Regions from separate parts of the Nocardioides yefusunii genome, predicted to be linked through region 2. Evidence: predicted binding sites of a transcription regulator. Region 2 holds the regulator's gene; the other holds the start of a gene.
The links. The regulator HrcA, encoded in region 2, represses chaperone genes, less so after heat shock. The targets are predictions, from matches to a motif close to TTGGCACTCGNNNNNNNCGAGTGCCAA.
Positions count from the first base shown of each region.

Region 1: a site for HrcA is predicted at 5,827-5,853, ahead of groL (chaperonin GroEL). Genes of this name have one in related genera too.

Region 1 covers NZ_CP034929.1:2,708,556-2,723,229, forward strand. Annotated here, with positions in the region: gene EOV43_RS12375 (ABC transporter permease) at 1-1,852, opposite strand, end outside; gene EOV43_RS12380 (ABC transporter ATP-binding protein) at 1,906-2,718, opposite strand; gene EOV43_RS12385 (alpha-ketoglutarate-dependent dioxygenase AlkB) at 2,854-3,504, shown strand; gene EOV43_RS12390 (hypothetical protein) at 3,501-3,914, opposite strand; gene groL (chaperonin GroEL) at 4,076-5,704, opposite strand; gene EOV43_RS12400 (Tad domain-containing protein) at 5,951-7,633, opposite strand; gene EOV43_RS12405 (TadE family protein) at 7,630-8,064, opposite strand; gene EOV43_RS12410 (DUF2157 domain-containing protein) at 8,323-9,600, shown strand; gene EOV43_RS12415 (GDYXXLXY domain-containing protein) at 9,597-10,121, shown strand; gene otsB (trehalose-phosphatase) at 10,124-11,002, opposite strand; gene EOV43_RS12425 (LytR C-terminal domain-containing protein) at 11,043-11,573, opposite strand; gene EOV43_RS12430 (DUF3263 domain-containing protein) at 11,584-11,880, opposite strand; gene EOV43_RS12435 (response regulator) at 12,008-12,664, opposite strand; gene EOV43_RS12440 (sensor histidine kinase) at 12,694-13,998, opposite strand; gene EOV43_RS12445 (alpha,alpha-trehalose-phosphate synthase (UDP-forming)) at 14,132-14,674, shown strand, end outside.
Region 2 covers NZ_CP034929.1:1,181,394-1,196,067, reverse strand. Annotated here, with positions in the region: gene EOV43_RS05355 (PhoH family protein) at 1-255, opposite strand, end outside; gene EOV43_RS05350 (histidine triad nucleotide-binding protein) at 357-725, opposite strand; gene EOV43_RS05345 (Gmad2 immunoglobulin-like domain-containing protein) at 832-1,773, shown strand; gene EOV43_RS05340 (16S rRNA (uracil(1498)-N(3))-methyltransferase) at 1,864-2,607, opposite strand; gene dnaJ (molecular chaperone DnaJ) at 2,609-3,781, opposite strand; gene hrcA (heat-inducible transcriptional repressor HrcA) at 3,855-4,892, opposite strand; gene EOV43_RS05325 (MBL fold metallo-hydrolase) at 5,037-5,957, shown strand; gene EOV43_RS05320 (DUF3097 domain-containing protein) at 6,038-6,898, shown strand; gene hemW (radical SAM family heme chaperone HemW) at 6,928-8,160, opposite strand; gene EOV43_RS05310 (AMP-dependent synthetase/ligase) at 8,269-10,104, opposite strand; gene lepA (translation elongation factor 4) at 10,339-12,228, opposite strand; gene EOV43_RS05300 (phosphotransferase) at 12,418-13,377, shown strand; gene rpsT (30S ribosomal protein S20) at 13,481-13,741, shown strand; gene holA (DNA polymerase III subunit delta) at 13,839-14,674, opposite strand, start outside.

The DNA of each region.
Region 1 (14,674 bases), 1.5 Mb from region 2:
TGCCATCCACCTCCGCCGTCCAGGTGTCTCCCACGCCGAGACCGGTGCGCGCGGACTCTCCCTGCGACACCATCACCTCGTCGCGGCGCAGCCGGGTCACTTCCCCCGCGACCCGGTCGACGGCGAACAGACCGGTGAGGTCATCGGGGTCGACCGCGACGAGGAGCTGCGGCAACGTCCCGACCTGCGCCAGCGTCCAGCGTTGCGCAGCCACCTCGGTGACCCCGTCGACCTTCGCGAGCGCACGCTTCACCGACGGCGCGAACGGTTGCCCCACCGCGTCCTGGACGACGTAGTCGCCGGTGAACGAGTCCGCGAGTGCCTTGTCGACGCTGGCCCGCGCCGACTCCCCCACGATCGACATGGTGCCGGCCAACGCCAGCCCGATCATGAGGGCGGCAGCGGTCGCGGAGGTACGACGAGGGTTGCGCAACGCGTTCTGGCCCGCCAGGCGTCCCGGTGTCTGGGCAAGGGCCGCGAAGAGCCCCGCAGCGAGCGCGAGGAAGGGACGGCACAGCACCGGCAGTGCCGAGGCGACACCCAACAGGATCGCCAGCGCACCGGCCCCCACCCACCATCCGGGGTGCGGCAGGACTCCCTGCCCCACCCAGGCCAGCACGCCGAAGGCGACCAACCCCAGGCCCAGACCGAACCGGCGGCGCAGGGACGTCTCCGGCATCGCGACGTCGTCGCGCATCGCCTGCACCGGCGCGATCCGGGCCGATCGTCGGGCCGGGAACCAAGCAGCCGCCACCGTGACCGCCACTCCGACAGCGTAGGAGGCCACGAACGTACGTGCGCCGAGCACCAGGGGCTGACCCGAGAGGTCGAGTCCGAAGGTGCTGAACAGGGCACGGATCGCGGCTGCGGTGGCGATGCCCAGCAGTACACCGAACGTGGACCCGAGAATCCCGAGCACCACCGCCTCCAGCATCACCGAGGCGGTGACCTGGCGTCGTGAGGCACCCAGCGCCCGCAGCAGCGCCAGCTCGCGGCTGCGTTGCGCCACGAGGATCGAGAACGTGTTGACGATCAGGAACGCGCCCACCACCAGCGAGATCCCGGCGAAGACCAGCAGGAACGTGGTGAGGAACGAGACCGCGGTGAGCAGTTGGGTGGCCGACTCGTCCGCGACCTCGTCGCCGGTCCGGACCCGGACGTCGTCGCCGACGACCGCGGCCACCCGGTCACGCAACTGGCTCTGGGTCACACCGGGAGCGGCAGTGACCCAGATGCTGGTGAAGCGGTTCTTGCCGGAGAGGAAGAGATCCTGGGTGGCGTCGGTGGTCATGGCCAGCCAGGTCGCGCCGCTGAACGAGCCGCCCTCGGCGAAGTCGGCCACGCCCACCAGCTCGGGCCGCAGGACACCGTCGTCGCCGCTGGTGACGACGGTGACCTCATCGCCGACGACGTGCCCGGACCGACGCACGGTGGCAGCGTCGAGGACGACCTCGTCCGGCGTCTCGGGAGCCCGGCCGGTCACGATCTCCAGCCCGGTGAGGCCGTGCCCGGCCGGCGCCCCGGTCCAGTTGCTGGCCAGCGCCGTGCCGAGTCCGCCCATCACCTTGCCGTTGACGTCGACCACGTAGGCGGCATCCAGCACGTTCCCGTCGGCACGCGCTGCGCCCTCGACCCGTTCGAGGTCACGGACCAGCGACCCGGGCAGGGTCCGGTCCTTGCGGGCCGCCGCGGCGTTGCGTTTCTCGTTCGCATGCGCAGTGAGGTCCGGTTCGACGACCACGTCGCCGACCGTCGAGGCGAACAGTGCGGTGAAGCTGCGGTTGAGGGTGTCGGTGAAGACCAACGTCCCGGCGACGAAACCCACGCCGAGGACGATCGCGAAGGTGCTCATGAGCAACCGCACCTTGCGACCGAGCAGGCTGCGCAGCGCCGCCCGGAACATGCTCAGCCGTCCGTGGCGGGATCGGAACCGACGAGGTCGGTCATCGCCGTCATCACCTGGAGCACGCGTTCACGGGTGGGTCGGCGGATCTCCTCGACCACCCGTCCGTCAGCCAGGAAGACGACTCGGTCGGTCCAGGCCGCCGCCGCGGCGTCGTGGGTGACCATGACGACGGTCTGTCCGTGGTCGTCGACGCTGCGGCGCAGCAGTCCCAGGACCTCCGCTCCCGAGCGGGAGTCGAGGTTGCCGGTGGGTTCGTCGGCGAAGACGATCGTCGGACGGCTCACGAGCGCCCGCGCGACGGCGACCCGCTGCTGCTGGCCACCGGAGAGCTGGTTGGGCTTGTGCCCGAGACGGTCCTCGAGCCCGACGGTGCGGATCACCTTCCCGAACCACCGACGATCGGGCTTGCGGCCCGCGATCGAGAGCGGGAGCAGGATGTTCTCCTCGGCCGTGAGTGTGGGCACGAGGTTGAAGGACTGGAAGACGAACCCGATCTCGTCGCGTCGCATCCGGGTCAGGGCGTCGTCGCCGAGCCGCATGATCTCGGAGTTCCCGATCCAGACCTCCCCGGAGTCGGCGTGGTCGAGGGCGGCGCAGCAGTGCATCAGCGTCGACTTCCCCGAACCGCTGGGACCCATGACGGCCGTGAACTCACCCTCCTCGATGTCGAGGCTGACCCCGGCGAGCGCGTCGACCCGCGCAGCCCCCTTGCCGTAGCTCTTGCGGAGGTCCCGGATACGGGCCGCAGGGGGCGTCGTCGGCAGCACGACACCTCGAGCCGGCGTCGGCGCGTGAGCAGAAGTGCCCGTCATGTCCCCCCTCCCCAGGAGTCGACGTCGGCGCCACGCTACCGCGCCGCGTCAAGGCCCGGAGCGGTCTTCCGAGCCCGTCACGGCCAGAACGGAGAGCCTTGCAGATTCGAACATGCGTTCGATAGCGTCGCTCGCATGCACTTCCAGTCGACGCTCTTCGCCTCCGACGCGACCACTCCGGCGCCACTGCGCCCCGATCGGACGTGGCTCTCGTCCGGCACCGAGCACCAGAGCGCCGCCTGGGTCGACGTCCAGCGCGGCTGGCTGGGCGATCCCGACGGGGTCTTCGCCACGATGGCGGAGGAGGTCCCGTGGCATGCCGAACGACGCCAGATGTACGAGCGCCTCGTCCACGTCCCGCGATTGCTCCACACCTACGGGATCGGTGCGACGCTGCCTCATCCCGCGTTGACCGAGGCGATGTCGGCCCTGAACGAGCACTACCTGCCCGAGCTCGGCGAACCGTTCGTGACGGCCGGGTGTTGCTTCTACCGTGACGGCCAGGACTCCGTGGCGTGGCACGGGGACACGGTCGGACGCGGGCGCACCCACGACACGATGATCGCGATCGTCTCCCTGGGCGATCCACGACGCCTTGCGCTGCGTCCGCGCGAGGGGGTCGTACCTGCCGACGGCGTGGGCGGCTCGTTGAGCCTCACACTCGGCCACGGGGATCTCGTCGTCATGGGCGGGTCGTGCCAGCGCACCTGGGAGCACGCAGTGCCCAAACAGGCCCAGGCCGGGCCGCGGATCTCGGTGCAGTTCCGGGCCCGCAACGTCTTCTAGGCCGACGCACTCTCGTTACCGCCGTCGCCGCTGCCCTCGGCACCTTCCCGGATTTCGGATTCCGTCACTTCAGGCGAGAAGTCACCCGCCCATGCACTCACCAGCGTCACCGCTCCGGCCACCGCCCCCATCCAGACACGCGGACGCTTCACGCCGCGGCGCCTCAACCACTGCTCGAGGCTCGCGTCGAGTTTCACCCCGACCACGCTGACGCCGAGCAGCACGGCCCCGGCGGCGACGCCGGCAGGGACAGCGCGAGACCTCTGCCCTTCCTGCTGGGAGACGACGAGAGCAGTACCTGCGGCACCGGCGAGCGCCGTCGCGCCGTGCAGTCCTCGACGCACCGCAGCATTGAGCTGCGCGGGAGCGATCAGGGCCGTCCCGAGGCCGGTGAAGACCGTCTCTGCCAAGCGAGTGGCGTGGACCTTCGGGTACGGAGGTTGGCGCGGAACAGGTCGTTCGTCATGGCCCCGAATCTAGCGAGGCACCGGTCGAACGCAGCGACCCCGCCGCTCCGCGAGGGAACGACGGGGTCGCGCTGGTGCGGGTGATGCTGACGCAGGCGTCAGGATCAGAAGTCCATGCCGCCCATGCCACCGGTCGGGTCGCCGCCAGCGGCAGCCTTCTCCGGCTTGTCGGCGACAACGGCCTCGGTGGTGAGGAACAGAGCCGCGATGGAGGCAGCGTTCTGCAGAGCCGAGCGGGTCACCTTGGCGGGGTCGATGATGCCGGAGGCGATCATGTCGACGTACTCGCCGGTGGCCGCGTTGAGGCCCTCGCCGGAGGGAAGGTTGCGCACCTTCTCCGCGACGACGCCACCCTCGAGACCAGCGTTGATCGCGATCTGCTTGAGCGGAGCCTCGGTGGCGACGCGGACGATGTTGGCACCGGTGGCCTCGTCGCCGACGAGACCGAGGTCGTCGAAGGCGACAGCGGCGGCCTGGACGAGAGCGACGCCACCACCGGCGACGATGCCCTCTTCGACGGCAGCCTTCGCGTTGCGAACGGCGTCCTCGATGCGGTGCTTGCGCTCCTTGAGCTCGACCTCGGTGGCTGCGCCGACCTTGATGACGGCGACGCCACCGGCGAGCTTGGCGAGGCGCTCCTGGAGCTTCTCGCGGTCGTAGTCGGAGTCCGACTTCTCGATCTCGGCGCGGATCTGGTTGACGCGACCCTCGATCTGAGCCTGGTCCCCCGAGCCCTCGACGATGGTGGTCTCGTCCTTGGTGATGACGACCTTGCGGGCGGTGCCGAGCAGCTCGAGACCAGCGGTCTCCAGCTTGAGGCCGACCTCCTCGGAGATGACCTGACCACCGGTGAGGATGGCGATGTCCTGGAGCATGGCCTTGCGGCGGTCACCGAAGCCGGGAGCCTTGACGGCGGCCGACTTGAAGGTGCCACGGATCTTGTTGACGACCAGGGTCGACAGGGCCTCGCCCTCGACGTCCTCGGCGAGGATCAGCAGCGGCTTGCCGGACTGCATGACCTTCTCGAGGATCGGGAGGAGGTCCTTGACGTTCGAGATCTTCGAGTTCGCGATGAGGATGTAGGGGTCCTCGAGGACCGTCTCCATGCGCTCGGTGTCAGTGACGAAGTAGGCCGAGATGTAGCCCTTGTCGAAGCGCATGCCCTCGGTGAGCTCGAGGTCGATGCCGAAGGTGTTCGACTCCTCGACGGTGATGACGCCTTCCTTGCCGACCTTGTCCATCGCCTCGGCGATGGCGTCACCGACGGTGGTGTCGCCACCGGCGGAGATGGTGGCGGTGGCGGCGATCTGCTCGCGGGTCTCCACGTCCTTGGCCATGGCCAGGAGCTGGGTGGAGACGGAGGCGACTGCAGCCTCGATGCCGCGCTTCAGACCCATCGGGTTGGCGCCGGCAGCGACGTTGCGGAGACCCTCGCGAACCATGGCCTGAGCCAGGACGGTTGCGGTGGTGGTGCCGTCACCCGCGACGTCGTCGGTCTTCTTGGCGACCTCCTTGACGAGCTCGGCACCGATCTTCTCGTACGGGTCCTCGAGCTCGATCTCCTTGGCGATGGAGACGCCGTCGTTGGTGATCGTGGGGGCGCCCCACTTCTTCTCCAGGACGACGTTGCGGCCCTTGGGACCGAGGGTCACCTTGACGGCGTCGGCGAGGGTGTTCATTCCACGCTCGAGGCCGCGACGGGCCTCCTCGTTGAAAGCAATCAGCTTCGGCATAGCTCCTGCGAGTCCTTTTCGGGAGTCGGGATGGTGGCCCCGGTGTGTTGCCCGCGACGGACGACCGTGGCGTCGACGGACCATTCCCGCCTGCGCCTGCGGCCTCAACACCACCAGTGCTGTTGTCACTCTCACAGGGAGAGTGCCAATGCCATGTTTAGCACTCGCCCCCAACGAGTGCAAACGCCACCCCGGAGTGTTCCGGGGTGGCGTCAGCGAGGTTCGTCTCGGACTCGGGCGATGCGCTCAGGAGGGCATGCGCAGGAGTTTGACGGACTTGCTCAGGGACGTGAGAGCGGATCGGAAGGTGTCCTTGAGCTCTTCACCGGTGGCGGCGCAGTAGAAGTCGTCACCGTCGGCGTTCTCCGCGATCCGCTCCGCCTCCTTGGAACAGTCGCTGGCCGTCGCCGCCTTGCCGTCCGCGTCGGGCGAAGCGATCTTGGCCAAGGTGTTGCGCACCGGGGAGTTCTTCTTGCACTCGGCCGTGTTGGCCTTGCCGTAGGCGATCGAGATGATCCGGATGCCAGCATTCTTGGCCTCGGTGGCGATCTTCTCCAGGTTGGTGCATCCCGTCTCGGTCGACGAGCCTCCGAAGTCGCCGGGGCTGTTGATCCCGGAGTACGTCGTCGAGAGCCGATGCTCGGCGTCGAGCGTGTGTTCGGAGGGCTCACCGTCGGTCTCGAAGATGATGACCTTCTGCGGCGTCAGGTCCTCACCGCGGTCCGGCAGGGCACGCAGCGAAGCGTTGCCGTCGTAGAGCAGGTACCGCGCGGCACCCTTGAGCGCAGCAGCGAGATGCGTGCCGTTGTTGGACTGCCCCTCGGCCCGGACCATGCAGTCCATTCCCTTGACCAACGGGTCGTTGGCGTTGATGGCGCCGGTGGAAGGGTCAGCGAGGAAGCCGTTGCTGAAACCGACGGGAACCCAGGAACCCTGCGTCGCCTTGCCGTCCGACTTCACCAGACGGGGCTTCGTGCCGTCCCACTTGTCCGCGTCGGAGGAGTTGGTGAAGTAGTGCGTGCCCGAGGTGTTGCTGGTCTTCGGGACGTAGACCGTCTCGCCGTAGTTCACGTCCGACTTCCGGTGGGTCTTGGTCGTGTTCCCGGAGTTCAGGTACCGCCCTTGCTTGACGCCCGCGGGCGCCGTCGCACAGGGCACACCGTTCTTCGTGTAGGCGCGCGTCTCGCTCTTGTGGATGGTCCCGAGCGCCACGTACTGCAGTGCCGGATTCATGATCTCGAGCGAAGAACGGATTCCCGACGTCATCTCGGTGACGTCCTCGGGCTCCATCGAGACGGTGCGGTCAGCCATGATCACGATGTCCATCGGGCGGTAGACCTCGTTGCCGCAGGTGCCACGGCAGGCGATGGAGACGACCTCACCGGTGCGCCCCTCGTCGTACCCGATCGCGGGAGCGAACTTGAACGGCACGACCTTCTCGTCCGACACGCGCACGGTGTTGCACTTGGCCTTGGCGATCGTGGTGTCGCACGGGATGAAGCAGAGCGACTCGTCACAGACCTGCCCCGGGTAGCGCGCGGCCGTGTAGGGCTCACCCTTGCCGGGGTTGCAGGTGCTGGGAATCTGACGGCGGTCAGGGGCCGGCGGCGTCGTGTCGGTCGCGGCGACCACGCACCAGGTGTCGACGACAGGTGCTGCGTCAGGGTCCAGGCGTGCAGCGGTGGTGCGGACGCGCGTTTCCACTGCGGCTCTACCGTTGTCCAGTTCGAACACCGCCGACTGCGCCACCGCGTCCATCGTGTCCTTGAGACGTTGCTTGGACTCGACCTGCAGAGAGATGTCCACGGCGATCGCGGCGCACGCCAGGACCACCAGCAGAACGAACGAGACGAGAATCGCGTAGGCGCCCCGCTCGTCCTCGCCGCGAGTGGCGAGTCTGCGTCGGGCAGCGTTCAGTACGGACTTCATTCGACCCTCATCTCGGACGTGCGATCGAGCCTGATCCCACCGGGGAAGAAGATCGAGATCGGGCTGATGAACTCGTGGGTGTAGGACACCCTGACGAAGACCTCGTCGTCGGTCTTGCGGCTGTTGAAGACACAGACGGGTTCGCGGTTGCGGGGGCCGGGGCGGCAACCCAACGTGGGGTTCGCCCCCCTCATGCCGTCCAGGGACTGGCGTGCGGTGTTGAGCACCTGCGTCTCAGTGGCGCCCTCAAAGGTGGCGACGCGCACCGCGTCTCGCGCAGCGTTGTTGATCACCGAAGCCCGGTTGATCATGTAACCGAAGTCGATGATGCCGAAGAGCAGCATCAGGAAGATCGGCAGGATCAACGCGAACTCGACAGCGGCCACGCCGTTCTCGCCGCGTGCGCGTCTCCGCGCCGTCAGTCGTCGCATGTCTTGGGACCTCCGAGTGCCTCGTGCACGCTCGGGCTCCCCTCCCTGCGACCTTGAGCCGCCGCGCGCTGCTCCGGGGAGTCTAGGAACGCCTTAGCACCGCGGTCCCCGAAATCAGTGAAATGGCCTGACGCACGTCTGGACCGGCTCGATCCGCGACCACAGGGCATGCACGACGTCATGCCGATGCCGATGCCGATGCCGCGATGAGTACCCGAACTCATGACGGCCCGCACCGGTCTGCACCACGATGGCCGTATGACCATGCCACCCACGGGCTCGACCGTCTCGTCGGCCTCCCCCGACGCCGCCCCGCCCGGGCTGCCCGCACCCGTTCGCACGGCGCCTCGCGACCGCTTGGTCTGGCTGCGGGAGGAGTCCCTGGCCTGGCAGGCCGAAGGCCTCGTCACGTCGGCACAGATGGAGGTCGTCCTCGCCCGCTACAGCCCCAGTCGCGGCTTCTCGCTCGGACGTCTCCTGCTCGGTCTCGGTGCCGCCTTCTTCGGCGTCGGGCTGATCTGGTTGGTCGCCAGCAACCTGGAGGACCTCTCCCCCGGCCTGAGGTTCGGCGTCGTGACGGCCCTGTGGCTGTTCTTCCTCCTCGGGTCCGAGGTACTCCACCAGCGCGGCACCTCACGCGTCGTCGTGGGAGCCGGCCGGACGCTCGCCGCCTTCGCGATCGGAGCCGTGGTCTTCCAAGCCGCCCAGAGCCTGCAGGTGCCCGCGTACGAACCGAGCCTGCTCGGCGCCTGGGGTGCAGCCGCACTGCTGCACGCCTACGTCACCCGTGCCCGGGGTCCGCTGCTCGTCGGCCTGGCCGGCACCGCCGCGTGGAGTGTGTGGCAAGGCGTCGCCGCGGAATCGACCTTCGGCGACTTCATCTGGACGTTCGGCCTCACCGGCACCGCGATGGTGGCACTGGCCGCCGTGCACCGCGGCGGCTGGAGCGACTTCGCCCGGCCGTGGCGCACCGTGGGCGCGGCCCTGGCACTGGTCGCGCTCTTCATCGGGTGCCTGCCGATGTCGGAGGGTCTCGAGCTCTCCTGGGGCACCTGGAACGTGACGCTGCTCGTGATCTCGGTCGGCGCCGTCGGCTCAGGGCTGTGGCGCGGCGACCGGCTCGACGCCGTCGAAACATTGGTGGTCGCTGCCTCCGCCACCATCGCCCTGCTGATGGCGGCGTGGATCGCCGCGGACGACACCTCGCGGATCGGGGCCGGCGACGTGGCCCATGCCGCGGTCGGCGTCCTGGTCTACGTCGCTCTCGCGATCGCGCTGGCCGTCTCCGGCACCCTGCGTGACTCCAGTGCGTTGACCACGCTCGCCACGGCGGGGCTCGTCGTCTTCACGACGTTCCAGAGCTTCGCTGTCTTCGGCGAGATCATCACCGGCGCCTGGCTCTTCGTGGCCCTCGGCATCGTCCTGCTGGGCACCGGTTTCGGCTTCGACCGCACGCGCCGCCGTCTGGCGACCGAACTGGCCGACGAACTCACCACCCCACTCGCCACCCCGCTCGCCACCGGGAGCAAGGCATGAGCACCGCACGCAACCGGCTGTCCGCCGTCCCCCGTCCGGTCGTGCTGACCGGCCTCGTCGTGGCCCAGCTCGCGTTGGTCGCCGTGGCGGTCGCGCCCCAGCTCTCGGCCCGCGCGACGGGTGAGACCCATCTGCTGCGCACCCAGCCGATCGACCCGATCGACCCGTTCCGCGGCGCCTACGTGACGCTCTCCTACCCCGGCCTGCAGGCGGACTGGGACGAGTCCGGAGACGAGCAGACCTTCGAGACCCCCAACGGCGACGTCTACGTCGAACTGCTGCCGGAGGCGGAGGGCAGCGACGTGCTGGAGCCCGGCCGCTGGCTCACGGCCGCACCCGACGCCGGCCCGTACCTGGCCTGCGTCTCCGACGGTTGGCGGGCCCGGTGCGGCATCGAGTCGTTCTTCGTCTCCCAGGACCGCGCCCGCTCATTGGAGCAGGGACTGCGCAACGGTGGCGTCGCCGAGGTCAAGGTCGACTCCCGCGGCAACGCAGCCGTGGTGGACGTCCGCGAGGACTGACCTCAGGCGGCGCCGAGTTCGTCGAGCCGCGCAAGGAGATCGCGCAGCATCGCCACGACGCCGGCGGGACCGTCGACCCTGTGGTCGGCCAGGTCGAGGAGTTGGGCAGGGCCGTCCCCGGTGTGGGCCGCGACGACCCGGGCGTCGAACCCGTCTCCCGATCGCAGGTCACGCAGAGCCAGGAACGCCTCGACGTCCCCGAGGTCGTCACCGGCGTAGAGCACGCTCGCGGCGTCCCACTCGGTGACCAGACGGCGCAGCGCCACGCCCTTGTCCATGCCGGGGGCCCGGACCTCGATCACCTGACGGCCGGGTTCGACGGTGAGCCCGTGCGCCTTCGCGGCCGCGGTCAACGGCTCCTCCAGGCGCGCGTAGACGGCCAGTGAGTCAGGCATCCGGCGGGTGTGCACGGCGACGGCCAGGCCCTTGGACTCCACGAACGCGTCGGCCGCGTCGGCGTGACGGAGCAGGACGGGAAGTTCGGCCAGGAAGGTGGCCAGACCGCGCGGCGGGAGCGGCGTCGTGAGACGCCGCGTGTGGGCGTCCCAGCGTTCGTTGCCGTACTGCCCCAGGACCGCGAAGCGACCACCGGATCGCTCGACCAGGGCACCGACCTCTTCGAGTTCGCCGAGGGCGAGCGCCTGCCGGACCGGACGTCCGGTGACCACGGCCAGGCCGCCGGTGCGGGCAGCCACCGCCGCCATCAGCGCCGGGGCGTCGGGGTGGATGTGGGCCGCGGTCGGGTCGTCCACGATCGGCGCCAGGGTGCCGTCGAAGTCGAGGCCGACGACGAAGCGCTGCGGCTCTGCGAGCAGCACGTCCCACGCAGGGGCGCACTCCCCTGCGTCACCGGATTCCAGAGGGTCCCCGTGCTGGCTCATGGGCTCACTCAACCATGCCGTCGAGGGCCCTGGGCGGCGATCAACCGGTCAGGATGACGGTGAGTCGGTCGCCCTTCATGGGCTCGACGGCCACCTTGACCCGGTCGATCCCGAGGTCCAGGGCGAGTTGCTTCCCCTCGGCCTTGAGGCGGGTCGGGTAGTAGACGGTGTCGGCGGGGATGTTGCCGACCCAGTTGTCGCTGCCGACGACCTGCCAGCCTGCGGCCGTGATCTTCGCCGCCGTCCGCCCTGCGAGACCGGTGATGCCGGAGTTGTTGAAGACCTCGACGTAGACCTTCCCGCGGTTGATCTTCGGCTTGGGCTTGGGCTTCTTCGTCGGGGTGGCGCTCGGCGTGGCAGTCGGGGTGGCGCTCGGCGTCGGCGCGACCGTCTCGGGCGACGCGATCGGGACCTTGACCTCGTCACTCGCGTTGCCCGAGGTGAGCGCGAACGCGCCACCGGCAGCGATCACCGCTGCCACGCTCAGCAGGACGACGGGAGACGGCACGGCGACGCCGGACTCGTCACGACGACGGGTACGGGAGCTGACCTGACGGGAGGGGGAAGACATGCGGTCTGACTCAGATCTCGAGGCCGAGGCGGCGGGCGGAACGCTGACGCTGACGCTGCTCACGCAGGCGACGCAGGCGACGGACGAGGAGCGGGTCTGACTCGAGCGCGTCGTCACGGTCGATCAACGCGTTGAGCACCTGGTAGTAGCGGGTCGAGGACATGTCGAACGTCTCCCGGATCGCCTGTTCCTTGGCTCCGGCGTACTTGAACCACTGCCGCTCGAAGGCGAGGACGGCGATCTCGCGGTCACTCAGTGTGGCGTGCGGCTGCTCGACACTCTCGGGGAGAGATTCAGCGGCTTCCATGCGTCCTCCCTCTACGGCTCGTGAAGCGACCCGGTGCTGCTCCGTGCGCCACTGTAGGTGAGAGGTCCCAGCCATGTCATCGCGACGCACGGAGCCGACGTGGATGTGACGGATGAGGCCCCTGGGGTCAGGAGGCACCCGCACCGAGCCAGTTCAGCACCGCCCGCACCCGCCGGTGCGTTCCCCCGTCGGCGTGGAGACCGAGCTTGGCGAAGATCCGCTGGGTGTGCTTCTCCACGGCCCCCTCGGTGACCACCAGACGACGCGCCACCTCCCCGTTGGAGAGACCTTCGGCCATCAGCCCCAGCACCTCACGCTCGCGCGGCGTCAGGGAGTCCACCGGATCCTGGCGTCGGCGCTGGCGCGTGAAGAGTTGCTGCACCACCTGGGGGTCGAGCACCGTCCCGCCGTCCGCGACCGACGCCGCGTGGGCGAGGAAGTCGTCGACGTCAGCGACACGGTCCTTGAGGAGGTAGCCCACGCCCGAGGCGTCCGCGGCCAGCAGGTCGTCGGCGTAGGAGACCTCCACGTACTGGCTCAGGACCATGATCCGGGCCTGCGGCCACTCGGCACGGACCTTCACCGCCGCCCGCAACCCCTCGTCGGTGTGGCTCGGCGGCATCCGCACGTCCACGATCCCCAGGTCGGGACGGTGCTGTTCCATGGAGCTGACGAACCCCGGCCCGTCCCCGGCCTGAGCGACCACCTCGTGGCCCGCTTCGGTGAGCAGCAGGGCCAGCCCCTGACGCAGCAGGACGGAGTCGTCGGCGATCACGATGCGCATGCGCCCAGCCTCGCCGACGCCCGGCCCGGTCACTGCAGCGGGATCCGTGCGGTCACCACCGTCGGCCCCCCGAGCGGCGAGCGGACGTCGAAGGTTCCCTCGACCGCCGCGACCCGCTGTCGCAGCCCTGCCAGTCCGTGCCCCTTGCCCAGGTGTGCACCTCCGGCGCCAGTATCAGTGACCCGGACCAGCAACACGTCGCCGTCAGGACCGACCTCGACGGTCGCCGACTCGGCGCCCGAGTGCTTGGCGACGTTCGTGAGTGCTTCGGAGACGGTGAAGTAGACGGCCGTCTCGACGTGCGGCCCCAGACCCGAAGGAACGGCGTGCGTCATCGTGACGGGCACGGCGCTCCGCGCGGCGAGCTCGTCGAGCGCGACCCCCAGACCGCGATCGACCAGCAGTGGCGGCGCGATGCCGCGCGAGAGGGAACGCAGTTCGTCGAGGGTGTCGCGAGCCTGCCGCAGAGCGTCGTCGAGGATCAGTTCGGCTCGTTCCGGGTCGGTGGTCTGAAGACGCTTCGCCCGCCCCAGGTCCATGCCGAGGCGCACGAGACGCTGCTGGGGTCCGTCGTGGATGTCGCGTTCGAGGCGACGCAGAGCCACCGCCTCGGCGCTCTGGGCCGCTGCGCGTGCCTCATCGGCGCGGCGCACCCGGGCATCGACGGCGCCGCGGGCGTTCAGGACGAGGTCGGCCGACGCCGCGCTGACCCATGCTGCCCCACGCACGCCCCACGGCAGGACGAGCGCAGCCACGACGGCGGAGGCAGCGTGGAACCAGATCGCTTCGGCCCGGCCGTACTCCGCGCCGAGCAGTTTCGTCAGGTCCGAGACCAAGGTGAAGTTCTCCCGGCCCACGTTGCCCCACAGGGCGTACGTGGCCCCACCCAGCACCTCTGCCCAGAGGACGACCACGACCATGAAGGAGACCGTTCCGGGGAGCCATCCGACGAGGCTCCACAGCACGTCGAGCCACTTCTGGGGGTCCCGCAGCGGCATCAGGAGCCGGGTCAACAGCGGCTGGTGGGCGCGGGCCGGGCGGTAGAGCGGCCTGGCGACGTCGCGGTCGAGCCACTGCTCCAGACGCCAGCGTTCGAAGCGGGCGAACCACGAAGCCGTCACCAGAGTGGCCACCAGGATCGGGAGGCCGACCCAGACGACGAGCATTCCAGCGCCCGCGGTGAGCCCGACCGAGACGATCACCAGGGTGGCGACCCCGATCGGCAGGCTGGTGACGGAGTAGGCGGAGTCGAGGAGGAGACGACGGCCGAGGGGTCGACGTCGCACGGGGGTCTCCGGCGTGACGCCAACGGTGGCGTCCTGGTTGTTCAGCATGGCTCCAGTCTCGCGTCGCCGTGACTCGCCGACGATCCTGTCACCCGGCCAGTGCCGTGTCGGGCCAGCCCGACAAGGGGCCGCGCCGCCGGGTTCCGAGCGAGTCCTGGACCGCCTCGCTAGTGTGACCCGCGTGACACCCACACCGCAGCCGAGCCTCGTCGTCGTCGCCAACCGCCTGCCCGTCGACGAGGTGGTCGAACCCGACGGGACGACGTCGTGGCGGACCTCGCCGGGTGGACTGGTGACAGCTCTCGAACCGGTGCTGCGCACCAACTCCGGGGCCTGGATCGGTTGGGCCGGCGGCGCGGACCAGGAGCTCGAACCGTTCGACGTCGACGGGACCCACCTGGTGCCGGTGTCGTTGAGCAGCGACGAGGTCGAGGAGTTCTACGAGGGGTTCTCCAACGCCACCCTGTGGCCGCTCTACCACGACGTCGTCGCCAAGCCGGTCTTCCACCGCGAGTGGTGGGAGTCCTACGTCCGGGTCAACCGACGCTTCGCCGAGCGGGCTGCCGAGGTCGCTGCCCCCGGTGCGACCGTGTGGGTCCAGGACTACCAACTGCAGTTGGTCCCGCAGATGCTGCGTGACCTGCGCCCCGACCTCAAGATCGGCTTCTACCTGCACATCCCGTTCCCGCCGCACGAGCTGTTCGTGCAGTTGCCGTGGCGTCGG
Region 2 (14,674 bases):
CTGCTCGACGCCGTCGTTGGTGAGCACCTGTCCGCGACGAACCATCTCGACGAGCTGGGCGATCAACTGGTCGGCCAGGTCGACCTCGCGGTAGTCACCGCGCAGGGTGATCCGGTTGCCGCGCACGTGGACGTCGCAGGTGAACGCACCTTCGATGATGCCCAGGTACTCGTCGCCGGGCCCCAGGACCCGGACCATGTCGACGTCGGGAGGGATCACCACGACGTGCTTGCTGCTGAGGGGACTCTCGCTCATGCCTGCCCGGACGGGCGACCTTCCTTGGGAGGAACCGAACCCCCATCGTAGCGAGGGCCCGGTCCCGACCCCATTCGATCAGGCGTGGCGCGGGCGTGGGTTCAGCCGGGGGGCCAGTTGAGGGGGCGTCCGCCGAGGACGTGCAGGTGGGCGTGGAAGACGGTCTGACCGGCTCCGGCACCGGTGTTGAAGACGGTGCGGTAGTCGCCACCCAGGCCCTCGGCCTCGGCCACCGCGCGAGCGGTGGTGAAGAGGTCGGCGACGACGCCGGGCTCGGCCTCGGCCACCGCGGCGGCGTTCTCGTGGTGGCTGCGCGGCACCACGAGGACATGGGTGGGGGCCTGTGGGGAGACGTCACGGAAGGCGAGCGTGGTCGCGGTCTCGGCCACCACGGTGGCCGGGATCTCGCCGGCCACGATCTTGCAGAAGAGGCAGTCAGCCTGGGGCTGGCCCGTCGGTGCTTCGGTCATGGGCACACCCTACGCAGGCTCGCGAACACTGTCTCGGGCCGCGTCGACGCTTCTTTCGGGTCCTCGGCGACCCCTCCCACAGGCACCTCTGGACTACTCTCGTCACATGAACGCGCTGCTTCTTCCCCGCCGTGCCACCACTCTGGCGCTCGCCGCGACCCTGGCTCTCGGTCTGACCGCGTGCGGCACCGACGAGCCCGAGCCCACGGGCAGCACCCCGCACGCCGGTGCCACCACCACGCCGGCCCCCACCGACGAGGCACCGGAGGACGCAGCCACTCCCAGCACTCCCTCCACGGGCGACGACGCCGGCAACACGTCCGCCGCGCCCCGCGCCGTGGCGGTGTACTTCGTCGGCAGCACCCCGGCCGGGCCCCGCCTGTTCCGTGAGTTCCGCAACGTCACCGGCGATGCCCTGACCGAGGCCGCCCGCCTGGTCGACGGCGGCGGCGCCCTCGACCCCGACTACCGCACCCTGTGGCCCGGAATGGCGCTCGACTCCGTCGCCACCGGCGACGGCACGATCACCGTCACCCTGAAGGCAGACGCCTTCACCCAGGCCCCCGACGGGATGGAGACCGACGAGGCCGAGCTCGCGATCCAGCAGCTCGTCCACACTCTCCAGGCCGTGGCTGGGGACCGCCTCCCGGTCCGGTTCGAGCGCCCCTCCGGTCCCGCGACCCTGTTCGGTGTCGACGTCTCCGAGCCCGTCACCGCGGCCGACCCGCTCGACGTCCTCGCCGGGGTCAACCTCACCACTCCCGCGCAGGGCGCGAGCACCGCGCGCGGAACCCTGGCCGTGGCCGGCGTCGCGAACGCCGACGAGGCCACCGTCCAGTGGCGGATCGAGGCCGACGGTGAGGTCGTGCTGAACGGCAGCGCCACCGCCGAGGGCTGGATGGACAAGCTCTACCCCTTCGAGACCTCCGTCGACGTCTCCTCCCTCGAGCCGGGCCAGTACGTCTTCGTCGCCGCGAACGGCGAGACGGGCGAGGGCGAGGAGGGCTTCGGCCCCACCGAGGACAGCAAGGCGTTCACGGTGCGCTGAGCGACAGCGGCGCACGACGACGCAGGGCCCGACCGGTGACCGGTCGGACCCTGCGTGTGTCTCACGACGGCGTTCGGAGCCCCTGGACGCTCAGGCTCCCCAGCGGGGCGAACGCGCCAACAGGGCGCCGACCGCCACGACGCCGGCGGTCGAGGTCCGCAGGACCTCGCTGCCCAGACGGACCACGTGCGCACCAGCCTCACGCAGGGCGGTCACCTCGTCGGGGGCGACACCGCCCTCGGGGCCGACGACGAGCAGGATCCGTCCGGTGGCGGGCACCGGGACCGCGGCCAGAGGTTCGGTGGCCTCCTCGTGGAGCACCAGCGCCACGTCAGCCTCGGCGACGAGACGCAGGACCTCTTCGGTCGACGCCATCGGCGTCACCTCGGGGTGCCAGACGCGGCGCGACTGCTTGGCCGCCTCGCGCGCGGCGTTGGACCACTTGGCGTGCGACTTCACCGCACGCTCACCACGCCACACCGCGACCGAACGGGACGCGGCCCACGGCACGACGGTGTCGACACCGACCTCAGTGAGCACCTCGACGGCGAGCTCACCGCGTTCCCCCTTGGGCAGGGCCTGGACGACGGTGAAACGAGGCTCGGGGTGCTCGTGCACCTCGCGCTCCTCGACGCTCACGGTGAAGACCTTCTTGCCGGTGCTGGCCACCGGTCCGGTGACGGCGGTGCCCCGACCGTCGGTGAGGACGACGCGTTCACCGGCCGTCATCCGACGGACCTGGACGGCGTGGTGCGCCTCGTCGCCGCGCACCTCGACCTCACCGCCGACGACGGCGCCGGTGAGGTCGTCGACGACGTGGACCGGGAGGCTCATCTCAGTGTCCCCGGAAGGCGTCGCGCAGGCGTCCGAAGGCGGACTTGGAGGAGTCGCGCATCTTGCCGCTCACGCTCTCCTCGCCACGCAGGGCGGCGAGCTCGCGCAGCAGTTCCTCCTCGCGACCCGAGAGCTTGGTCGGGGTCTCGACGACCACGGTGACCACGAGGTCGCCGCGGCCGCCGCGCAGGCCGGGAACACCCTTGCCGCGCACCGTGAACTCGGTGCCGGACTGGGTGCCGGCCTTGATCTCGAACTCGTGGGTGGCGACGAGCTCCTCGTCGCCCTCCTCGAGCTTCACCTCGGCCTCGAGCAGGTCGAGGGTGACGGTGGTGCCGAGCGCGGCAGCAGTCATCGGGACCGAGAGGGTGCAGTGCAGGTCGTTGCCGTTGCGGACGAACGTCTCGTGCTCCGCGACCCGGATCTCGACGTACAGATCGCCCGAGGGGCCGCCACCGGGACCGACCTCGCCCTGCTCGGAGAGCTGGACACGGGTGCCGTCGTCGACACCGGCGGGGATGCGGACCTTGAGGGTGCGCTGGGAACGGACGCGACCGTCACCGGCGCACTCCCGGCACGGGTCGGGGATGATCGAGCCGTGGCCCTGGCAGGCCGGGCAGGCACGCAGAGTGCGCATCTCGCCGAGGAACGAGCGCTGCACCTGGGCGACCTCACCGGCGCCGCGGCAGGTCTCACAGGTGACCGGCTGGGTGTTGGGGGCGGTCCCGGCGCCGTGGCAGGAGTCGCACAGCACCGCGGTGTCGACCTTGATCTCGCGGGTCACACCGAAGGCGGCCTCGGCGAGCTCGACCTGGATCGCGATCAGGGCGTCCTGCCCACGGCGGGTGCGCGGACGGGGACCGCGGCCACCGCCGGCACCACCTTGGCCGCCGAAGAAGGCGTCCATGATGTCGGTGAAGGAGAAGTTGCCGCCTTGGCCGCCGAAGCCGCCCTGGCCACCGAACGGGTCGCCGCCGCGGTCGTAGTGGGAGCGCTTCTGGGGGTCGGACAGCACCTCGTAGGCGGTCGAGACCTCCTTGAACTTCTCCTGTGCCTCCGGGTCGGGGTTCACGTCCGGGTGGTACTTCCGGGCGAGACGGCGGTACGCCTTCTTGATGGCGTCGGCGTCCGCGTCGCGGTCGACACCGAGGAGTTCGTACAGATCCTGGCTCACGTGAGTCCTTGTCGTGCGTGTGTGACTGGTCGGAAAGGGGGTCAGGGGTGACGCGGTGGTGGGGCCGGGGGCCTCACACGTCGCCGAGCACCCGGGAGAGGTAGCGGGCCACGGCGTGCACCGAGGCCATCGTGCTGGGGTAGTCCATGCGGGTGGGCCCGACGACGCCGAGGCTGGCCATCGCTTCCTGGGGGCCGTACCCGGAGGCGACGACGCTGGTCGCGGAGAGCTCGCTGTAGGGACCCTCCTGACCGATGGTGACGGTGAGGGCACCGTCGGCGCTGGCCTCGCCGAGCAGCTTGAGCATCACCACCTGCTCCTCGAGCGCCTCGAGCAGCGGCCGCACCGAGCGGTCGAAGTCGTCGCCGTACCGCGCCAGCTGGGCGGTGCCGGAGACGGCGACGCGCTGGTCACGGCGGTGGTCGCTCATCGCCTCCACGAGCGCCTCGGCGACGACGCCGTAGACGGGCGCGTCGGCGGGGACGACCTCGTCGACGAGCGCACGCAGGGCCGTGGTGGCGTCGGAGATGCGCTGGCCGGCGGCGACCCGGTTCACCCGGGTGCGCAGGTCAGCGAGGAGCCGATCGTCCAGGCCCGAGGTCAGCAGGTCTCCCCCGGGAACGTCGACGAGCCGCTGCTCGACGCGCCCGCTGGAGAGGATCAGCACCATCAGGGCCTTGGTCGGGGCCAGTGCCACGAACTCGACGTGGCGCACCGTGGAGCGTGACAGCGTCGGGTACTGGACCACTGCGACCTGGTGGGTCAGTTGCGACAAGGTGCGGACCGAACGCTGCACGACGTCGTCGAGGTCGATCGCGCCGTCGAGGAACGACGAGATCGCGCGCTTCTCGGCGCTCGACATCGGCTTGAGCGTGGCGAGGCGGTCCACGAAGAGTCGGTAGCCCTTGTCGGTGGGCACACGTCCGGCGCTGGTGTGGGGCTGGTGGATGTAGCCCTCGTCCTCCAGCACCGCCATGTCGTTGCGCACGGTGGCCGGGGAGACCCCGAGGCCGTGACGCTCCACCAGCGCCTTGGACCCGACGGGCTCCTCGGTGGCGACGTAGTCCTCCACGATCGCCCGGAGCACGGCGAGCTTGCGGTCGTCCACCATGGTGCTCTCCTCGTCGTACGTCCTGCACTGGATGACCGGGTCGGGCCCGGCGTCTGGTCCGGGGCGCGCCACTGGCCTCAACCTCTGGCACTCCACACGGACGAGTGCCAGTCTAGCGTCCGGACCCACCACTACGCTCACTCCGTGACGTCCAACCCCTCTGCCCCCACCCCTGCTGACGAGCCACGACGCGGCGCACTGCGCGAGGTCGCCGACCGGGTGTGGGTGGTGCGTCACCCATGGCTGGACGTCAACGTCACCGTCGTGGGCAGCGCCGCCGGACTCGTCGTCGTCGACTCACTCGGCTCCGCCGCTGCGGCCCGCGCCCTGGTCGAGACCCTGCGACCGCTCGCCGGAGCATCGGGCGTGCACACGGTGCTCAACACGCACTGGCACTTCGACCACACGTTCGGCAACGACGAACTCCTCCACACCTGGCCCGACGCGGTGCTCGTGGCCCACGAGGCGGCTGCCGCCGAACTGGCCCGGGACGGTGAAGCGATGCGCCGCACTCTCTCCGAGCCCGGACATCCTGACTCCGACGGCCACCACGACGACGTCGCTGCCACCATCCTCCGGGTACCGACCGAGACGTTCTCGTCCGCGCGGGTCCTCGACCTCGGCGACCGCGTGGTCGAGGTGCTGCACCTGGGCGCCGGGCACACCGCTGGCGACGCCGTGGTGCACGTCCCGGACGCCGACCTGCTCGTGGCGGGTGACCTGGTCGAGGAGTCCGGGCCACCCTGCTACGGCGACGACTCCCATCCGCTGGCGTGGCCCGGCACCGTCGACTCGCTCCTGGGGCTGTTGCGTCCGGGCACCGTCGTGGTGCCCGGGCACGGCGACGTCGTGGACCGCGCCTTCGTCGAGGCCCAGGCCGACGACGTGCACCGGGTCGCGGACACCGTGCGCGGGCTGGCGTCCTCAGGCGTCAGCGTCGACGACGCACTTGACGCGGCGCAGTGGCCGTGGCCGCGTGAACACCTCGTCGAGGCGGTGCGTCGGGGGTACGCCCACCTGCCTGCGACGGCGTTCGGGCCTGCGCGGCGCCTGCCGCTGGCGTGAGCGGGAGAGCAGGGTCCCGATCCCGGCGTTGCAGGCGAGTCGCGCTCAGAGCCGTCGCCGTCACCCCCTAGCGTTGTCCCGTGTCTTCCCCCACCTCCCGCTACGGAAATGACGTGCTCGCCGGCGACTGGCGTGCCCCCAAGAACGGACGCGCCACCGAACGTCCCGCCGAACTCGGCCTGGTGATCGAGGAGGTCACCAGCGACTGGTGCGGCGAGATCGTCGGCATCGACCGCGACCTGCGCACCATCACGCTGGAGGACCGCCGCATGAAGCGGAAGGTCTTCCCGATGGGCCCCGGCTTCATGCTGGAGGGCAAGCCGGTGATCCTCACTCCCCCGGTGCAGGTCAAGGCACCCGAGAAGGCGACCCGGACCGCGTCGGGTTCGATCGCCGTGCACGACGCCAAGGCGCGCGTGGCGCGACAGTCCCGGATCTACGTCGAGGGTCGCCACGACGCCGAGCTGATCGAGAAGGTCTGGGGCGACGACCTCCGGATCGAGGGTGTCGTCGTGGAGTACCTCGGTGGTGTCGACGACCTCGCCGACCACCTACGTGACTTCAAGCCGGGCCCCGGACGACGCGTGGGTGTCCTGGTGGACCACCTGGTCAAGGGCTCCAAGGAGTCCCGGATCGCACACAACATCATGCGTTCCGACGTCGGCAAGGACGTCCTGATCGTGGGCCACCCGTTCATCGACATCTGGCAGGCCGTGAAGCCGCAGCGTCTTGGGTTCGCCGAGTGGCCGAAGGTGCCGCGCACCATCGACTGGAAGAAGGGCACCTGCCAGCAGCTGGGCTGGCCGCACCGTGACCAGGCCGACATCGCCCGGGCCTGGAAGCACATCCTGGGTGGCGTGCGTGGCTTCCAGGACCTCGACCCGGCCCTGCTGGGACGGGTCGAGGAACTGATCGACTTCGTGACTGCACCGGGTTCCTGACAATGCCGGGTTCCTGACGGCGCCGGGGCTCAGTCCTCGAGCAGGTCGCGGACCACGGCGTCGGCGAGCAGGCGTCCGCGCAGGGTGAGCACCATGCGCTGGGCGCCCTCGTCGCCGGCCACCTGGACGAGTCCGTCGGCGGTGAGCTGGGCGACCCGCGACCGGCCGTAGGCGTCGAGGTCGGACAGCGCGATGCCGCGGGCCAGTCGGACTTCGAGCAGGACCCGCTCGACGTACTGGTCGCCCGTCTCCAGGACCTCGCGGCCGGCGGCCGGGGTGACTCCCTCGGCGAGACGCTTGCCGTAGGCGGCGGGATGCTTGACGTTCCAGAACCGGGTGCCGCCGACGTGGGAGTGCGCCCCCGGCCCGACGCCCCACCAGTCCGCACCCGTCCAGTACAGGACGTTGTGACGGCACTCGGACGCTTCGTCACGGGACCAGTTCGAGACCTCGTACCAGTTCAGACCGGCGGCCGTGAGCCGTTCCTCGGCGATCAGGTACTTGTCGGCGAGGTCGTCGTCGTCGGGCATCTGGATCTCGCCGCGGCGGATCCGGCGTGCCAGGGCGGTGCCGTTCTCCACGATCAGGGCGTAGGCCGAGACGTGGTCGGGCTCGCTCTCCAGAGCGACGTCGAGCGACTTCTTCCAGTCGTCGTGGCTCTCGCCGGGGGTGCCGTAGATCAGGTCGAGGCTGACCTGGTCGAAACCGGCCTCACGCGCCCAGGCCACCGCCTGGGGGACGCGGTCAGGGTTGTGGGTGCGATCCAGGGTGGCCAGCACGTGCGGGACGGCGGACTGCATGCCGAAGGAGAGGCGGGTGAAGCCGCCCTCGCGCAGCGCGGCCAACGACGCCGGGGTCACGGAGTCAGGGTTAGCCTCGGTGGTCACCTCGACGCCGTCGGCCAGACCGAAGCGGTCACGCACGGCGTGCAGCATCTTCACCAGGTCGGCGGCCGGCAGCAGCGTCGGCGTTCCACCACCGAAGAAGATGGTCTCCACCTGGCGGGTGTCGGCGGCCAGAACCCGGCGGGCCAGGTCGACCTCAGCCACAGCGGCGTCGGCGTAGGTCGCGATCGAAGCCCCGGTGACGTCACCGAGCTCGGGGGCGGTGTAGGTGTTGAAGTCGCAGTACCCACAGCGCACCGTGCAGAACGGGACGTGCAGGTAGACGCCCAGGGGTCGGGTGTCAGCACCGTCGAGGGCGTGGGCGGGCAGCGATCCGTCGGTGGGGACGGGCTCGCCGTCGGGCAGGGCTGAAGGCACGACTCCAGTCCATCACAGGCCGGACAGCACCGGAGAACCGCGAAGGGCGCCGCCCTGACCGGTGCTGGTCAGGACGACGCCCTCGTGGCCTCGCGGGTGCGGCGAGGATCAGTTCTCGGCGTACATCGCTTCGATGATGTCGGAGTAGTTGTTCTCGACGACGTTGCGCTTGACCTTCATCGAGGGGGTGAGTTCACCGGACTCGATCGTCAGGTCGTGGTCGAGCATGCGCCACTTCTTCACGGTCTCCCAGCGGTTGAGCGCCGCGTTGGTCTCCTGGACGTGACCGTCGATGAGTCGCTGGACCTCCGGGAGGTTGACGAGCTCGGTGTAGGACTTGCCGGCGTGACCGTTCTCCTGGGCCCAGCCCGCGATGGCGTCCGGGTCGAGGGTGACCAGTGCGACGCAGTAGTTGCGCTCCGCACCGAAGACCATGAACTGGCTGGCGTAGGGACACACGGCCTTGAACTTCGCCTCGATCGCCGGCGGGGCGACGTACTTGCCGCCTGAGGTCTTGAAGAGCTCCTTGATGCGACCGGTGATGGAGAGACGGCCCAGCTCGTCGAGCGAGCCCTTGTCTCCGGTGTGGAACCAGCCTTCGGCGTCGAGTTCCTTCGCCGTGGCCTCGGGGAGGTTGTGGTACCCCTCCATGACGCCGGGACCACGCACGAGCACCTCGTCCCCGGGACCGAGCTTGACCTCGGTGCCGGGGAACGGGAACCCGACGGTGCCGAACTTGTTGTGGTCGGGGTGGTTCACGAACGCACCCGCGGAGACCTCGGTGAGGCCGTAGCCCTCGAGGATCTGGATGCCTGCGACGTTGAAGAACTGGGCGATGTCGCTGTTGAGCGCGGCGGCACCGGAGATGAAGAACCGCACCCGGCCACCGAAACGGGCCCGGATCTTGGAGTAGACGAGCTTGTCGAAGAGCTTGTGCTGGAAGCCCAGGCCACCGGGGATCGGCTTGCCGGCCTCCTTGAGTGCCTCCACCTCGCGGCCGACGGCGAAGGCCTTGGTGAAGATCTTCTCCTTGAGGCCACCCTCCGCCTCCTGCATCGTGATGATCCGGCTGTAGGCCTTCTCGAAGATGCGGGGGGCCGCCCCCATGAAGGTCGGCTGGACGACGGCGAGGTTGTCGACGATCTTGTCGACGCGGCCGTCGATCGCGGTGGCGAAGCCGCAGGCCATCTGGGTGGAGAGCAGGACCTTGCCGAAGACGTGGGCCATCGGCAACCACAGGAACTGCAGGTCGTCCTCGCTGAGGATGCCGAGCGACGCGATCGCGGAACCCTCGTAGACCCAGGAGCGGTGCACGAGGCGCACGCCCTTGGGACGCCCGGTCGTGCCGGAGGTGTAGACGAGAGTCGCGAGCTGGTCGGGAGCGATCTCCGAGGCGATGCGCTCCAGGACGCCGGGGTTGGCATCGAGGTAGGCCTGTCCGAGAGCAACGAGCTCGTCCAGGGTGATGATCCAGTCGCCGTCGGCGGTCCCCTCGAAGGTGACGACCTTGGCGACGTAGGGCAGTTCGGCCTTGCGGTTGACGAGCTTCTTGACCTGCTCGTCGTCCTCGGCGAAAACGACCCGACACTCGGAGTCGGCCAGGATGTAGGCCGTGTCCTCCTCGTGGGTGGTCGGGTAGACGGTGGTGGTGGCGCCCGCCGCGGCCATCACGGCCATGTCGGCGAGGATCCACTCGTAGCGGGTGCTGGAGGCCAGACCGACACGCATCTCGGGCTGGAGGCCCAGAGCGAGCAGACCACCGGCGATCTTGGCGACCGAGTCTCCGGACTGGGCCCAGGTGACCGACTCCCAGGTCTCCGCCTTGGTGACGTACCGGAACGCCTCTCGTTGCGGTGTCTTGGCCACGCGGTCCCAGAACTGCACCGCGACGTTCGGGTGCATCGTCTCCAGGAAACTGGTGTCGAACGTGATCGGCTGCTGCATGTGTCTCCCCTGCACTTGCGTCAAAACGCCCTCCGCGTCCTGAGCTGTTTGCTTGCGACGTAACCTAGATCACTCCGGCGACGAGCAACAGGCCATTCCAAACGCTTGACGCATTTGGCCGGACCACTCCCCCAGACTGGGTACGTGCGCAGGACCGCACCTCGAAATGCACGAAGCCCCTCCCCGAAGGGAAGGGCTTCACGCTCGCGGCAGGTCAGAGGACCGCCACAGGGCTCACTTCTTGGTCTCGGCTCCAGCGGTCGCGCCGCCACCACCGGTGGCCAGAGCAGCCACGAAGGCCTCTTGGGGGACCTCCACGCGTCCGACCATCTTCATGCGCTTCTTGCCCTCCTTCTGCTTCTCGAGCAGCTTGCGCTTACGGCTGATGTCGCCGCCGTAGCACTTGGCGAGGACGTCCTTGCGGATCGCGCGGATGTTCTCGCGGGCGATCACGCGGGCACCGATGGCCGCCTGGATCGGCACCTCGAACTGCTGGCGCGGGATGAGCTCCTTGAGCTTGGCGACCATCTGGACGCCGTAGCCGTAGGCGGAGTCGCGGTGCACGATCGCGCTGAACGCGTCGACCGGCTCGCCCTGGAGCAGGATGTCGACCTTGACCAGGTCGGCCGCCTGCTCGCCCTTGCGCTCGTAGTCGAGGGAGGCGTAGCCCTTGGTGCGCGACTTCAGCTGGTCGAAGAAGTCGAAGACGATCTCACCCATGGGCAGGGTGTAACGCATCTCGACGCGGTCCTCGGAGAGGTAGTCCATGCCGAGCAGGTTGCCGCGCTTGGTCTGGCACAGCTCCATGATCGTGCCGATGTAGTCGGACGGCGACAGGATCGTCGCTCGCACGACCGGCTCGAGGATCTCGTGGATCTTGCCCTCGGGGAACTCGCTCGGGTTGGTCACCTCGACGCGGGAGGTGTCCTCCATGACGACCTCGTAGACCACGTTGGGTGCGGTCGAGATGAGGTCGAGGTTGAACTCACGCTCCAGGCGGTCGCGGGTGATCTCCATGTGCAGCAGGCCGAGGAAGCCGCAACGGAAACCGAAGCCGAGTGCGCCGGAGGTCTCCGGCTCGTAGGTGAGGGCGGCGTCGTTGAGCTGGAGCTTCTCCAGCGCCTCGCGCAGGTCACCAAACTGGTCGCCGTCGATCGGGTAGAGACCGGCGTAGACCATCGGGTTGGGGTGCTTGTAGCCGCCCAGGGACTCGGTGGCAGCACCGTTCTGGGTGGTGATGGTGTCACCGACGCGGGACTGACGGACGTCCTTCACCCCGGTGATCAGGTAGCCGACCTCTCCGACGCCGATCTTGTCGGACTTGACCTGCTCGGGGCTGATCACGCCGAGCTCGAGGAGCTCGTGGGTGGCGTTGGACGACATCATCTTGATGCGGTCGCGGTGGGTGAGCTCACCGTCGACGACACGGACGTAGGTGATCACGCCGCGGTAGGTGTCGTAGACGGAGTCGAAGATCAGGGCACGGGCGGGAGCGTCCGCGTCACCGACCGGGGCCGGGATCTGCTTGACGATCTCGTTGAGGAGCTCCTCGACGCCGACGCCGCTCTTGGCGGAGACACGCAGGACGTCCTCCGGCTCACAGCCCACGAGGCCGGCCAGCTCGGCGGCGTACTTCTCGGGGTTGGCGCTCGGGAGGTCGATCTTGTTGAGGACCGGGATGATGTGCAGGTCAGCGCTCATCGCCAGGTAGAGGTTGGCCAGCGTCTGGGCCTCGATGCCCTGGGCGGCGTCGACCAGCAGGATCGCGGCCTCGCACGCCTCGAGGGAACGCGAGACCTCGTAGGTGAAGTCGACGTGACCGGGGGTGTCGATCATGTTGAGGACATAGGTGCCGGCCTCGGTGTCGTGCGCGGCGGCGGCCTCGTCGGTGATCGTCCACGGCATGCGGACGGCCTGCGACTTGATCGTGATGCCACGCTCGCGCTCGATGTCCATGCGGTCGAGGTACTGCGCGCGGGCAGCACGGGCGTCGACGACGCCGGTGAGCTGCAGCATGCGGTCGGCCAGCGTCGACTTGCCGTGGTCGATGTGCGCAATGATGCAGAAGTTGCGAATGATCGACGGCGGGGTCGAGCCGGGCTTCGGCGCGGAGTTGAGGCTCATCTGCTGCTTTCTCACAGTCCACGACGGGACAACTACGTACGGATCACCCATTGTCCCACGCCCGGACGCAGCCACGGAAACACCGGGGCACCGCTGGCCACGGTGACGGCGCACCCCAGGAGCCCGGGGAGACTCGCCACGGGAACCGATGAGCCCGGCCCACGCCCCTCGCGACGGCAGGATGGGGGCGTGCCGACGTCGTTCCCCCCGTACCCGGTCCCTCCCCTGGACAGCGCCCGCCGCCTCGAATGGGCCCACCTCCCACCCCTGCTGCGCGACCGGATCGAGCAGCGCTGCGGCGCCCCGGTGCTGGGCGCGGAGTCGATCGAGGCCGGCTTCACTCCCGGGATGGCGTCGGTGCTGACCTGCGCCGACGGCTCGCAGCATTTCGTCAAGGTCGCCTCTCACCGCGCTCAGGCCTCCTTCGCAGCGTCCTACGCCGAGGAGCTCGCCCGGTTGCGTCAACTGCCTCCCGACGCCCCGGCGCCGGCTCTGCTGTGGTCGCAGGAGGACGACGAGTGGGTGGTCTTCGCGACCGAGTTCGTCGACGCCGAACCGGTGGCCCGCCCGTGGTCGCTCGCGGATCTGGAGGCCTGCCTGGACTCGTTGGCCGAGATCGCGGAGCGGTTCACCCCCGCCCCCGCCGCGATGAACCTGCCGACCTTCGCCGACGAGACCGCCGCCTGGGCCGGTGCGTGGCGTGGGCTCACTCCCCCGACGTCGGACGAGAACGCCGCCGAACTGGCGGCCGAGGCGGCAGTACTGGCCCGACGTGCTCGTGACCTGCTCGTCGGAGAGACCCTCGTGCACGGCGACCTGCGCGCCGACGACGTGCTGCTGCCGCCAGACTCGGCTGCACTCTTCTGCGACTGGAACTGGCCCGCCAGAGGCCCGGAGTGGCTGGACTCGTACATGCTGCTGGTGGCTGCACGTGGTGACGGAGTGGACGTCGACGCGGTGATCGCAGATCGCCCCCTGCTGGCCTCGGCGCCCGCGGAGGCCGTTGATTCGCTCCTTGCCCTGATGGCGGGCTATTTTGTCCGGGCAGGGTGTGGCTCGGTTCCGCCGAACTCACCGCACGTGCGTGACCACCAGTACTGGACGGGATCGGCTTGCTGGCAATGGCTGGCCGATCGTCGCGGGTGGTGACAACCGGCGTCATTGCGGATCGGACTCGTTCGAACCGCTGTGAACCCCGCTGGCAATGTCCGCAACCGCGGGCACTCACCTTCCAGATGAAGAGGTAACTCTCATGGCGAACATCAAGTCGCAGATCAAGCGCAACAAGCAGGCCATCAAGGCCCAGGAGCGCAACAAGGCCGTCAAGTCCGGTCTCAAGACCGCCGTCCGCAAGTTCCGCGTTGCCGCCGAGGCTGGCGACAAGGACGCTGCTCTCGCTGCTGCTCGCGAGGCCGGCAAGAAGCTGGACAAGGCTGCCTCGAAGGGCGTCATCCACAAGAACCAGGCCGCGAACCGCAAGTCGGCCATCTTCAAGAAGGCTGCTGCTCTCTGAGCCAGCTCTCCTGAGCGCTGAAGGCGCCGTACTCCTCACGGAGTGCGGCGCCTTCGTTATTTCTCGACCCCGCAGGAGCGGCCGGGACAGGCGGGACTCAGCGACTGCCGCGGCGCAGTTCGGTGAGGGTCAGCACGAGACGTTCCAACGTGTAGTGGGCGTCGTATCCGGCCCCCTTGATGTCGGCGTCGGCCGCGGCGACGGCACGCAGTGCAGCCGAGATCTGCACGTCGTCCCAGCCGCGGGCCTGGGAACGGATCGACTTCACCTTCCACGGCGGGACGCCGAGGTCACGGGCCAGGTCGGCCTCACGTGCACCGCGCGAACTGGTGCCGAGGAACTTCGCCACCGCCCGGACCGCACCGGCCAGCGCGGAGGTCACCAGGACGCCCGGGGTGCCGCCGTCGAGAGCCCAGCGCAGCTCCTCGATGGCGGCGTCGGTGTTGCCGACCATGACGGCGTCGGCCACCGCGAACGACTTCGCCTCGGCGCGGCCACCGAAGTAGCGCTTGACGACGTCCATGCCGATCGACTCCCCGGGGAAGTCACTGACCAGCTGGTGGGCCGCGGCCGCCAGGGAACGCAGGTCCTGTCCGACGGCGGCGACCAGGAACTCAGCGGCCTCCGGAGCCACGCGGGCGCCCAGGGCGGCGAACTCGCTGCGGGCGAACTCCTGGAAGCCGGAGGCGTACTTCACCTCGGCAGCCTTGACCTCCGTCACCGTCGCGGCCTTGCGCAGCTTGTTCAGCAGACCGCTGCCCTTGGAGCCGCCACCGTGCATCAGCACCAGCGCGACGTCCTCGACCGGCGCGGCGGCGTAGGCCAGGACGCGGTCGTAGAGGTCGTCGGGCAGGTCCTCGAGACCACGCACCACTGCGCACCGGGTGGAGGAGAACAACGACGGGGCCGACATCTCCTCCAACGACGACGCGG